Regions from separate parts of the Desulfonatronovibrio magnus genome, predicted to be linked through region 3. Evidence: predicted binding sites of a transcription regulator. Region 3 holds the regulator's gene; each other region holds the start of a gene.
The links. The regulator sigma-54, encoded in region 3, starts transcription at its own class of promoters, with help from an activator protein. The targets are predictions, from matches to a motif close to CTGGCACGGNNNNTGCTT.
Positions count from the first base shown of each region.

Region 1: the regulator sigma-54 is predicted to act here: its motif matches at 2,146-2,163, upstream of flgB (flagellar basal body rod protein FlgB).
Region 2: the regulator sigma-54 is predicted to act here: its motif matches at 2,428-2,445, upstream of LZ23_RS09980 (phosphocholine cytidylyltransferase family protein).

Region 1 is NZ_KN882177.1:15,091-19,354, forward strand. It holds gene LZ23_RS16270 (IMP cyclohydrolase) at 1-114, opposite strand, end outside; gene LZ23_RS16275 (tetratricopeptide repeat protein) at 334-894, opposite strand; gene flgB (flagellar basal body rod protein FlgB) at 2,217-2,627, shown strand; gene flgC (flagellar basal body rod protein FlgC) at 2,627-3,064, shown strand; gene fliE (flagellar hook-basal body complex protein FliE) at 3,210-3,521, shown strand; gene fliF (flagellar basal-body MS-ring/collar protein FliF) at 3,617-4,264, shown strand, end outside.
Region 2 is NZ_JYNP01000095.1:4,800-9,063, forward strand. It holds gene LZ23_RS22565 (glycosyltransferase) at 1-1,592, opposite strand, end outside; gene LZ23_RS09980 (phosphocholine cytidylyltransferase family protein) at 1,606-2,391, opposite strand; gene LZ23_RS09985 (DUF2442 domain-containing protein) at 2,703-2,867, shown strand; gene LZ23_RS09990 (CDP-glycerol glycerophosphotransferase family protein) at 2,920-4,264, opposite strand, start outside.
Region 3 is NZ_JYNP01000005.1:161,251-165,514, forward strand. It holds gene LZ23_RS00795 (LptA/OstA family protein) at 1-38, shown strand, start outside; gene lptB (LPS export ABC transporter ATP-binding protein) at 46-768, shown strand; gene rpoN (RNA polymerase factor sigma-54) at 1,383-2,819, shown strand; gene hpf (ribosome hibernation-promoting factor, HPF/YfiA family) at 3,520-4,065, shown strand; gene LZ23_RS00825 (PTS sugar transporter subunit IIA) at 4,069-4,264, shown strand, end outside.

The sequences.
Region 1 (4,264 bases), on a different contig from region 3:
CCCGCCTGTAGATACTATTTCCACATTATTTTTTGTCAGAAAACCGGCCAGGTCAATAATGCCTGTTTTGTCAGTAACGCTGATAAGGGCTCTTTTAATAGGCAAATAATTCATTCTTCTCCTCTACTTCTGGTACATGTTGCAGGGTAGGTGCTCCAAGGTAAATATTTTGCATTTAACCTGTTGCAGGTTCAATTTTGCCTGTTCCGGCATGTACCAATATTTCGTGTCAGAAAATAGCAGTTCTGGCAAGAAATATTCTTTTGGACCAGTCCCGGCATTTTCCCCATGATAATGCCGGGACCAGCCTTGTATTGGGGAGGAGAAACCTTATCAGGATAGTTCAGACAGGAGTTCCTTTGCCGGTTCGTTGTCCGGTTCGTTTTCCAGGATAGCTTCAATATGATTCCTTGCATCTTCAGTGCGTCCAAGACTCTGAAGGCATCCAGCAAGGGAGAATCTTACATCAACCTGGGATGAATCAATCTCCAGGGCATTTTCAAGATACTCAATAGCGGTTTCAGTCTTGTTAAGGACGTAAGCAGTCTGGACAAGACCATAAAGGGCAATGAGGTTTCCAGGGTTGACCTTGAGAGCCTGCTCGAAAAGGTTGTAAGCCCGGTCATGTGATCCAATTTCAGTTTCTATGAGGCCAAGGCCGGCAAAAGCTTTGTCATTGGGCTCAACTTTGGTGGCTTTTTCGTACAGGGTGCCGGCTTTTTTAAGCTCCCCTTTTTGCACAGCAATGGTGGCCAGACCAAGGTAAGGATCTGCGTGAACCCCATTGGAACCTGCAGCTTTTTGATAATATTGTTCAGCTTTATCGAGTTCACCCATAAACAGATAACATTCACCAAGTTCTTTGTTGATTTCGTAATCCAGATTGTTAGTCATAATTCTCCTCCAATTAAGTTTTCAAAAAGTATAAAACATGTTGATGATCAGTTGGTATGGTTAACTACTATATTACGTGCATAAGCATTTTTTGCTGTGTGAGAAAAAATGCCCGTTGTTAAAAATCTAAGCAACATGTGTGCCATGATGTGGCAGGTTGTATTGATAAACTTCAAGTATATAGTAAGCTCCCTGCCTGGGGGGACTGGAACCGGGCCGAACCTGTGAGTAATTGCCTTTAAGGTGGAGCCTGCATCCTGCAGGCTATCAAAGACCAGGCGGCTGGAAGCCGCCTCCACCTTGAAGAACAGTCCCATATTTGGAAATTGGGACAGTCCCCGCGAGGTACTATAAAAAAGATTGATGCTGCATTGGTTCCTGGAAGAAATTTGCTTTAATGACAAAATTTACACAGCGAGGGACAGTCCCCCTCCGGGCTGTAAGCCTCCGGGCAGGAAGCTGTGCCAGGCGTAAAGCTCTCATCTTTGACGGAATTTTTCAGGCAAATGTGCATCAATCATATGTAAAAATCTTAAAATTGTGAAAATTATAACCGTCTGATTTTGTTGGCAAAACGACTCCAGTTACTTGTAAGCTCCTCACCCGGGCGGCCCGGGACCGAACCTGCGAGTAACTAAAAAATCAGCCTTAACACGAGATTGCTTCGCTTCGCTCGCAACAAGGATTGCCGCGCTCGAAGACTCGCTCGCAATGACAGCTGAGGTGTCAGGGATGTAGTTGCTGAAAACTTGTCACCCACGAGGGAACCTAAGCGACCGAAGCAATCTTTATGGTAAAAGCATAATGCTTTGAATTTATTGCTAATTTGGTTTTAGTTACTTAGAAGCTCCTCACCCGGGCGGACCAGGACCGAACCTGCGAGTAACTTTAAGACTCTGTCACTTTTCTGAAAATTGGGACAGTCCCCGCAAGGTACTATAATAAAGCATGATACTGCATTGGTTCCTGGAAAAAATTTGCTTAAATGAAAAAATTTACACAGCGTGGGACAGTCCCTGTGCCAGGCGCAAAGCTCTAATCTTTGACGGAATTTTTCAGGCAAATGTGCATCAATCATAAGCCAAAATCGTAAAAACATGAAAATTGTAAACATTTGATTTTATTAGCAAAACGATTCCAGTTACTTGTAAGCGCGTAATGCTCCTGACCTCTGCCTTCTGCCTTCTTCCCTCTGCCCCTCCCCCCTCAATCCTGCCTTGTACATGACTGTTTTTTTGAACTTTATGCGTATTGGAACAGGACTTGCTTTGAATGACTGGAAACACAAAAAACACCAACCTTAATATAAAGGAGTGTATGCAATGAAATCACTGTTTGGAACACATATCCATGTCGCTTCAAGAGTTCTTGACATGCGTCTTGAGCGTCAAAATGTTGTCTCGTCCAACCTGGCCAATGTCAACACACCAGGGTACAAGGCCAGGCGTGTTGAGTTTGAAGAAAATCTTCAGGCCGCCCTTCAGATCGATGGACGGGGCAAAGTCACCAGAACAAGTAATATGCACATGCCGGCCCAGTTTGATCCCTCAAAGTTTGGCTCAGATTTTTTTAAAAGTATCGAGCCAAGGGTATATCAGGGTGAAGATGCTGTAGATCTTGACAAAGAAATGGCAGTAAAAGCCAAGAACACCCTTATGTACAATGCTCTGGCTCAGGTGCAGCATAAAAATTTTGAAGGGTTAAAATCAGCAATTACTGAAGGAGGCAAATAATGAGTTTTATGAAAACTTTAGACATAGGGGCATCAGCATTAAGTGCGGAGAGAACCCACCTTAATGTCATTTCCATGAACCTGGCCAATGTGAATACCACACGAACCCCTGAAGGCGGTCCTTATCGCAGGAAAACAGTTCTTTTTCAGGCTACTCCCGTGGAAACACCTTTTGGCAAGGCTATGCAGTCAGAGCTGGAACGAGAACTTCGAGGGGTTAAGGCCAAAAGCGTTCTTAACGACAACAGACCATTTAAAATGGTTTATGATCCGGGGCATCCCGATGCTAATAATGATGGATATGTCCAGATGCCGGATATCAATGTTGTAGAGGAGATGGCCAATATGCTGACAGCCATGCGTACCTACGAGGCAAATGTTGCATCCATAACCACGGCTAAAAGCATGTTCCAGAAAGCTATGGAAATAGGAAGATAGGCAGGTTGAATCAGTTCAAACTATAGTACAGAATGTATTGTAATTTTATTAATTCCATGATTCAGACTGGTTCAGCTATAAAGATGACAAATATTGAATATACCTGTCAGACACTGATAAGCGGCAGGATTTGCGGAGGGATAAGATGTCCATATCACCCATGGCCATGAAGGCATATGCTGATGCTTTACAGACAGGCAATGAGTTTAAAAAACCTCAGACTCAAAACAAGATTTACGATAACTTCAGTGATACTCTCAAGAATTCACTGAGCAAGGTAAACAGTATGAATACTGAAAAAAATGAAATGATAAAATCATTTGCAGCGGGCGAGAATGAAAATGTTCACGAGCTCATGATTGCCATGCAAAAAAGCAGCATAGCCATGCAGATGACTACCGCGGTTCGCGGAAAGGTCATGGAGGCTTACAAAGAGTTGATGCACATGCCGTTTTAACCGATTGTTGATGTTTTTACGGTTTTGGAGATGCTGCCAATAATCAGCGACTGACAGGATACACACTAACTACTTTAATCAACAAGGGGTTTGCCATGCCTCCCGCATTAGAACAATTCATGACCAGGGCCACCAGTATCTGGGCCAACAGCACTTTATCGCAGAGAATTCTCATAGGCGGTCTTGCAGGTTCTGTAATTCTTACCTTTATTATGCTCATGTTTTTCATGACCAGGCCTGATTATGAAATACTTTACACCAACCTGAATACAGAGGACGCCTCCAGGGTAATGAATGTTCTGGACAGAGAAAATGCCAGGTACAGATTGGAAGACGGCGGAACAACCGTTAGTGTGCCAAGGGATGATCTGCACAGGCTGAGGCTGGTAGTAGCCGGTGAAGGGGTTATGCATGGTTCAGGCATTGGGTATGAGTTGTTTGATGAGAGCAGAATTGGTCAAACCGACTTTGTACAGAGAATAAATTATCAGCGCGCCCTTCAGGGAGAACTGGCCCGGACTATTGCCGAGTTTGATGAAGTTGATCACGCCAGGGTGCACCTTGTGATGCCCAGCAGAAGTCTTTTTATTGAGGAACAGCAGGTTCCCTCAGCTTCTGTTGTGCTGCAGTTACGTTCAGGCCAGGCTCTGGACTCCAGACAGGTACAAAGTATTGTCAACCTCATTGCAACCGGGGTTGAAGGCATGACTGCAGAACAAATTACCATCTCAGATACCCGGGGA
Region 2 (4,264 bases), on a different contig from region 3:
ATCGATGAATTTGCTGAGCTAAAGTTTTTTTTGCTGAACATTAAGCAGGGAGAATCAAATTTTTTGTTTAAAATGCTGGAGCCTATAAGCAATCGATTAAGCATTAATGATGTTTCAGGATAGGGCAGGTGTTTTTTTTCAGCAAAAAATTTATCCATGACAGCCTGGTATCCATTTTGTGGATGCATTGCCTGTACGATTCCAACCTTATTGTTCCAGTTGAAATGGTTATATAAAAATTTCAGCCAGCCAGGAGGAAAGGCTATGTTCGGCTTGATCACAGCAACATGCTCATGTTCTGCTTCATCAACGGCACTGTTAAACACTTTAGCGTCAGGATGCTCGCATTCAATCCATTTGGCAGCCAGTCTTGTGAGGGATGGAATTTCAGGCTTTGGTCCGGCCATAATTACTTCTAAGTCAAATCCCTGGGTAGATGCGCTGAAATTCTCCCAGAACAGCAGCAGTTCTTTTTTATCTGGCATATGATCCCAGAGTACCAGTACGGAAAATTTTACCGGAAAAGGGGATTGCAGACTTTTCAACACAGCCTGAGCAGTTCTTTTTACTGAATTCCCATCTCGCCCATAGCAAAGATCCCTGCTGAATTTTTTTCTTAACTCTGAAAGTCTGTCAGGATTTTTCAATTCTTTGTGGATCGAATTTTTCAGGGACTGAAAGTCCTTAACTACAACGCAGGCTTTTCTTGCCTCGTATTCGATATCTTCAGGGTCATAGTGAATGAAATTTTTTCTAAAGGGATTGTCTACCAGTACAATGGGCTTGTCTAAAAGCATAAATTCAACAAAGGCAGAAGACACATCACTTATGAGAAGATCAGAGGCCTTAAGACACGGGGTCAAATCCTGGTCTTCAATGAATGTGCTGCAGGGGTGTTGATCCGCCTCTGTCCTATAGTAGTTAGTCCAATTTTCATCTGTCATGCCGTGCAGCTTGATAATCAAATGGTTATCATTTCCTGCTAATTCAAAGATCCTTTCCTGGATTACAGGGATAGCAGATAATTCCGGATTATAGGTAGGTGCAAAAAGGATGAGTTTTTTTTGGGGGGCAATATTATATTCCTGACAGAACTGGTTTCTATGCAGGGCGTTTGGCCCGAAGAGTTTGTCGGATTTAATAAAACCGGTGGTTTCAATGGGGATGAACACATTTTTTCTTAATCTTTTTTTATGAATGGGACCAGGCACACAGATTAGATCAGCCAGATTTTCTCTACGAACAATTGGTCTAAATGTATAAAAACACCCCTTGCTTATCATTCCATGACCCACATTAATAATCCGACCGCAGCCTCGTAAATACATGGCAGCATTGATGTCCGAGACCAGAGTTGCATCAGGAGAAAATTCTGCAGGGTCATCTAAAAAAAATGATTTTTTAGAAAGTCTTTCTATGGTGGATGTATCCAGACCGCACCCAGGCAAATTCCTGGTGGAAGCGCGATAAGGTGGAGCACTGAAGGCAAGATTGAGATTTGGATAATTTGCCTGGAAATAATCATGTACCGGCTCAAGATATGGTAGGTGCAGATTTCTTTCGACAAAAAAAAGTATTCGTGTCTGACTCATATCCATCAGGCTGTCAGGAGCAGGCTCTTTTTATGTTTTTGGCCTCTATAAGCTCCAGTGGAAGACCGTTTTGAGAAATATTAATGTTTTTTTTACGCAAGGTTAATATGGTCTCAGCCCCGTCGCCGCTTTGAGTAAACATATTTTTGGCCTGTATCAGGTCTTCCTCAAAATCAACCTCAATGCACCTGTGGCTGGAAATATCCAGGGCCTTGAATTTTACTCCCTTTTCCAAGGCCAGCTCCATACCTTTTTCAAAATAATCATCATCACGACAATATTTAAGAGTCTGGATAAATGTCTGTATGTCATTTTTTTGAATCTTGTTCACCCCAACGGCTTCACCAAGAGGCTTACTGACCTCTTTGGAGATTTTGGCAATATAACCATTCGTATCTTCTGTATATTTAACTTCTTCAGCGCCGCATTTCTTGCGGTCCACTGCCACAGTATTGTAAGGATGTTCAACGACATTGCTGACCACCTGAGAGTCAAAAACCACATCTCCATTAACCCAGATAACATCCTCTTGAACACTTTCCAAGGCGCATAAAAGGCTTTTTGATGTGTTGGTAATGTAGTAAAAGGGGTTGTATTTGTAGAGAGCTTCCGGGTATTGCTCCATGATAAGGGTTTTTTTGAAACCTACCACCACAATTATCTCGGAAATACCGAGCTCCGTGAATATCCTGATCTGCCTGCCCAGAATAGGTTCTCCGCCGGGCATTTGGGTCAGACACTTAGGAAATGGACGGCCTAATCGACTGCCTACTCCTGCGGCAAGAATTACTGCTTTCATGGCATTACTCCAATCTTTTGGTTTTTTACAGGATGGTAGCAATAAGAGTGCCATGAGAGGGTTGGTTAAAACTATGATGAGGCTACAGGTATTTTTTGGGGAATTCAATCATGTCTTAAATGGTAAAAATAATTGTTGCGTGGTTTCGGTTGACTGTTTGCAATAGGCAAGCTAAATTTTAATAATTACATAGCAACCTTATTCTTTGGAGAAGTGGATGCTTGGCATGAATATTTCGCCTAAGTCTGTAACCATTGATAAAAGACTACTTGAGGGTTGAGCTGAATGACGGCCGTACGTTAGGTGTACCTTTGGCCTGGTTCCCGCGTCTACTTAATGCCTCCCCTGAGCATCTTAGAGATTACGAATTAACAGCAAAAGGCATACATTGGGATAAGTTGAATGAAGATATATCCATTGAAGGCTTACTGGCAGGACAGGGAGATATGACGCGTCCATATAAAGAAGTTGCCTGAATGCGGTATAAATTGTCATCAAGCTGCTCAAAATAATTCTCTGTACCCCCCCCTATGATTCAGCAAGTCCGCTCACAAGTCTGGCAATATTGCCCGAGGCATCTCCATTGTATTTGTTAGCAAAGAGCTGGTCCGTATACTTGGTCCTGATCCGAGAAAGTTTTTCAGGGTATTGCAAACATTCCTGAACAGCATCTTTTAACTGGTCAGAGCCTGTTATCTGCAAGCCTATGTCCCTCCAGGCAAAATCTATATCATTGGGATTAAAGTGTTCGTAATCCTCCCAGGTCGGATTGTTGAATAGAACCAGAGGCTTATCCAAAGCTGCAAACTCCATCATTGCCGAAGAAACATCAGAAATCATTACATCTGCTAAGGCCAGGAATTCTGTAATATCTTGTCCCGATATATATACTATACGAGGGTCTTTGTTCACCAGTTTTTGAGCCATTAATCTGTGTCTTGGCTTGCATCTGGAGTGCAGTTTTATAAGCAGCATCATCTGATCGGTCATTAAAATCTGGTCAATTTTTTCCAGTAGATAATCAAGAGATGTTAGTTCCTGGTTATAGGTAGGCGCGTATAATATATATGTGTAACTTTCAGGTAGATTGTAATGCCTGCACACTGTTTTCTTATTGATTTTGCCGTTAAAAAGATTGTCGAGTTTAGGCATTCCTGTAGCCATTACAGGACTACCTATTATGCTTTCAAGCATTTGCTGGTGATATGCACCGGGTACACATACCATGTCTGCTTTTTCTTCCTGTTTAGCCTTGATGGTGTCAGTATAATATATACCCTTGCTGAGCACGCCGTGTCCTACATGAACCATTTTGCCACATCCGTGTGGGTAATAAGAGTCGGGAAGGATGGTCACGTCTGGGAAAAATTCCTGGGGGTAAAAAGTAACATATTCCTTAAAAGCCTTTAAAAGTCTCAGATCGCCTTCTTCAAAGCCTGCAGTAAAATGTTTGTTTCTGGGCATTGCTGCAAATCCGTACATATACTCAGGATGTTTGGTTTTCATCTTTGTATATATGGGATCAAGAACAGGGATATGCATTTTGTCAAAACAGTAAAAAAGGATTCTTTTTTTGTTCTGAGGGTTTGTTTTGTTATTATTTTTTGAGGGTGAGACACTATTGTATTTCTGAATATAATGTTCAGCAATTCTGTCTATATCGTACTTAAAGCTGTCTGATAAAATATTGAGATTTTTAAATCCAAATTTTTCATGTAATTTTTTTACTCCTGATGATAATGAATCAATGTTGTCTGCTATTTTAAATATTTTTTTCAGATAGCTGGCTCGACTTTTTTTGTGATCCCTGACTGGAAACAGGAGGTGATTTTTCTTGTGATCAGGTATGTACTTATTTAAAAAACATTGAACG
Region 3 (4,264 bases):
GAGTAATTTTTTATTCAGAAAGCGAGCAGCAGGAATAAACCAGGGGTGAACAGCTTTAAAGCCATTGACGTTTATAAGCGATACGGTAAAAAGCTTGTGGTCAAGGGTATATCCTTAGATATCAGGCAGGGAGAGGTGGCTGGGCTGCTTGGGCCCAACGGTGCCGGCAAGACCACGACCTTTTACATGCTGGTGGGCATTATAACGCCAACCAAAGGTGGCGTATCTCTCGACAAGCAGGATATTACCGGGTTGTCGCTGCCCAGTAGAGCTGGTCTGGGCATCAGTTATCTGCCCCAGGAAAGTTCAATTTTCAAAAATCTGACAGTTTTTGAAAATCTGATGCTTATCCTGGAATATACACATAAAAGCAAAAAGCACAGACTGCAAAAAGCTGATCAGCTTATGGATGAGCTTGGCATATCCAAGCTGGCTCACCAGAAAGCATCCTTTCTGTCCGGGGGGGAGCGCAGACGTCTGGAGATTGCCAGAGCCCTGATCAAGGATCCGAGATTTATACTGCTTGACGAGCCTTTTGCCGGTATTGATCCTATTGCTGTGGATGATATTCAGAAAATCATTCTCAAGCTCAGGGAAAAAGAAATAGGAGTGCTGATATCAGATCATAACGTGCGGGAAACCCTGCGGATCTGTGATAGAGCCTCCATTGTATATGACGGACAAGTTATACTCGATGGGACGCCTCAGGAGATTATCAATGACACCAGGGCAAGGGCAGTCTACCTTGGTGAATCTTTTTGCTTGTAAGTTTGTCATGTTTTCCCGTATGGTAAGCTGATTCGCTGCTTTCAGGCATTTTTCAAATCCTTTGAAAATGTAACAGTTTAGGATTTTTTTTTTTTGTATCTGTTTAGCGCTTTGGATGTGGCAAGGCTTCCTGCCCGGAGGCATACAGCCCGGTGGGGGGCTGGCTCTTCCAGGACCCACTTGTCCCAAAAATGAGTCATTTTGAGCACAAATTGATGCTCAAGTGGGTCCTGGAGTGCCTGTCCCCTGCTTTCCTTAAAAGCGCTAAACAGATACCCTTTTTATAAGAAAGCAGTGGGCAGGCACCCAGTCCCTGTTTTTTGTTGATATATAAAATCAGACTGTAACTATTCACCATGCTGAGAGGTGAGCCTGCATCCTGATTTGTTTTCTTTTGCTGCAAACTCCCAGCATTAGCCCGTAAGTCAAAACCATTAATTGTTTCAAACAATCCAGAGGTTTTCCCTGTTCATGGTTTTGACTAACGGGCTCAGGGCTGGTCAAACAAACTGCAATGGCCAAAACAAATCAGGATGCAGGCTTTATCTGAAAGTAGAGTAATGTGGTGTGAACAGATACCTAATTATGGATAACAGACTTAACGGAATAATACTATGTCCCTGGAACTGAGACAGAATCTTAAACTGACCCAGCAGCTGGTGATGACTCCCCAACTGCAGCAGGCCATTAAATTGTTGCAGATGTCCAGGCTGGAGCTTCTTGAGGTGGTCCAGCAGGAACTTCTTGAAAATCCGCTTCTTGAAGAGCTGCAGCCTGCCGCTGATGAGGATCGCGAAAGAGAGGCCCGTGACAGAAAAGAAGTAAAAGAAAAGTTGACAGCCGAAGAAAAGGAAATGATCAACAATGCTGACTGGGAAGATTATCTCGGACATTTTTCAAGCACATCAAAACAGGCTGGTTCCAGGGAGTGGGAAGTTCCCGAGGAGATGCAGAGTTTTGAAGCCAGGTATTCTTCCAAGCCATCCTTGGAAGGTCATCTTACCTGGCAGCTTTATCTGCAGAATTTGACTGCAGAAGAAATCAGGATAGGCGAAGAGATTATTGGAAACATCGATTCAAAGGGTTACCTGAAGACCGATACAGCTGAACTGGCCCAGTCGCTGAATCTGACAGAAGACAAGGTTGAATCAGTTTTGAGCAAGGTTCAGAATTTTGACCCTGTGGGCATTGCCTCCAGAACGTTGCGCGAGTGCCTGTTGACTCAACTCAGGGCCCTTAATGAAACAGGACCAATTATAACTGAGCTGGTCACGGAACACCTTGAAGATATTGAAAAAAATCGTTTTGTTCCTCTTCTAAAGAAGTTTAAGATAAGCAAGGACTACCTCAAGGAATGTATAGAAATTTTGCAAAGCCTTGATCCTTACCCGGGGGCAAGCTACGGAAGTGAGGACATTGTCTATGTTAGCCCGGATATCTATGTTTACAAGTATGAAGAGGATTTTGCCATCGTGCTCAATGAAGATGGAATTCCCCCCATTCAACTGAGCACACTTTATCAGGATTCGCTGGAAAAAACCGATAAGAATAAAAAGGATAACGAGTACATTCAGGAAAAAACCCGTTCTGCCATATGGCTGATGAAAAGCCTGCATCAGAGACAACGAACATTGTACAAGGTAATGGAGAGCATCCTCAAGTTTCAAAGAGAGTTTTTTGAACTTGGCGTTGCCAGGCTCAAGCCGCTTATTTTGCGTGAAGTGGCAGAAGATATTAATATGCACGAGTCAACAGTCAGTCGGATTACCACCAATAAATTTGTCTCAACGCCCTTTGGTGTTTTTGAGCTCAAGTTTTTTTTCAACAGCTCTTTAAGCATGGACAGTGGTGGTGTGGTAGGGTCTGAAAGTGTCAAAGCGGCCATAAAAAAGATGGTCGCCGAAGAAGACCCCAAAAAACCTTTAAGTGACGACGTGATTGCCAATGCGTTAAAAGAACAGCTTGAGGTCAATATTGCCAGGAGAACTGTGGCCAAGTACAGGGCTGCATTGAAGATACCTTCGTCCTCCAAAAGAAAAAAATTTTTCTGATCATTTACTGATATATGTGAATTGAGACGGAGTTCACCTTTTTCTAATGCGGGCTTTGCCCGCAACACAAAAAAAGATTTTTGTAACAGTTTAGCCATTTGCATGTGGCACGTGGACTGGCTCTCCCAGCCCTTGTTTTATTAAGTCTGTGTTTTACATCAACAAAAAACAAGGGTTGGGGTGCCTGTCCCCTGCTTTCCTTAGAAAAGGGCTAAACTATTACAGATTTTTTAACCGCCCGTTCGCCCCTGTTGAATGGCTGAGCCTACACTTTGTGTATTCAACTGGGTAAAAAGACTCACTCAAGACGCCCAGTTAAACCCTGCTGCGCAGGAACGCTTTCAGCGATGTTTAACCGGGCAGGCAAAGGGCGCAAAGGAAAAAAAGATGTTTTTTCATTTGCCGGGGAACCCAGTTAAACCCGTCTGCGACGGAGACTACGTCTGCTTAACAAGGCAGGCGGCAAATTAATAGGCAGCCTTTTTGAGAACCGATGCCTGGTTTTTAAAAAAATGTCTTCTTTATTGTCTTTAACTGGACTTTTCAGGCTGAAGGCGGAATATTCAGGAATCTGGACATTCCTGCTCAAGTGGGGCCCGGAGTGCCTGCCCCCTGCCTCCATACAAAAGGCTGAACGATTACCAAATCATAATAACTGATACAACCAATACACAACTTGATATCTCAAAGGAGGATCAGCATGCAGATCAAATTCAACTTCAAAAACTTTGAGCCTTCTGAACATCTCAAAAAGTATGCTCAGGAGAGATATGAAAAGCTTTCAAAATATCTTAATGAAAACGATGCTGCAGAACTTCAGGTTAATCTGGAGGTGGAAAAATTTCGTCACATAGCTGAGGTCATTCTAACTGGCAAGGACATGCATATATCAGCTACAGAAGAAACTGAGGACATGTATTCAACGGTGGATTTAAGTCTGGACAAGGTGGAAGCCCAGCTTAGAAAACAGCGGGAAAAAGTAAAGGACAAAAAGAAAAAAGCCAGGGAAAAACAGGTCAGGATGGACATCATCAATTTCGGGCCTGTTGACAGTGGTAAACGCGAGCCAAGAATTGTGGCCACTGACCATTATGAACCCAAGCCTATGGATCTCGAAGAGGCTGCCATGCAGTTGGAAAGCTTAAATTATGATTTTCTTGTATTTCTCAATGCTGAAACTGAACGTATCAATGTCGTCTATAGAAGAAAGAATGGAGACTTCGGGTTTATTGATCCGGGCATGTAACTTATGAACCTTACTGAGTATTTAGATAAAGACCAGATTATTGCCGACCTGGCTTCAGCAACCAAAACCGAAGTTCTGGCTGAGCTTATCAGCCCCTTAACGGCAGCTTACCCCTTTCTGGATAAGCAGAAGATTTTTGAGGTTTTGCTGTTTCGAGAAAATCTTGGTACCACCGGTATTGGAGATGCAGTAGCCATAC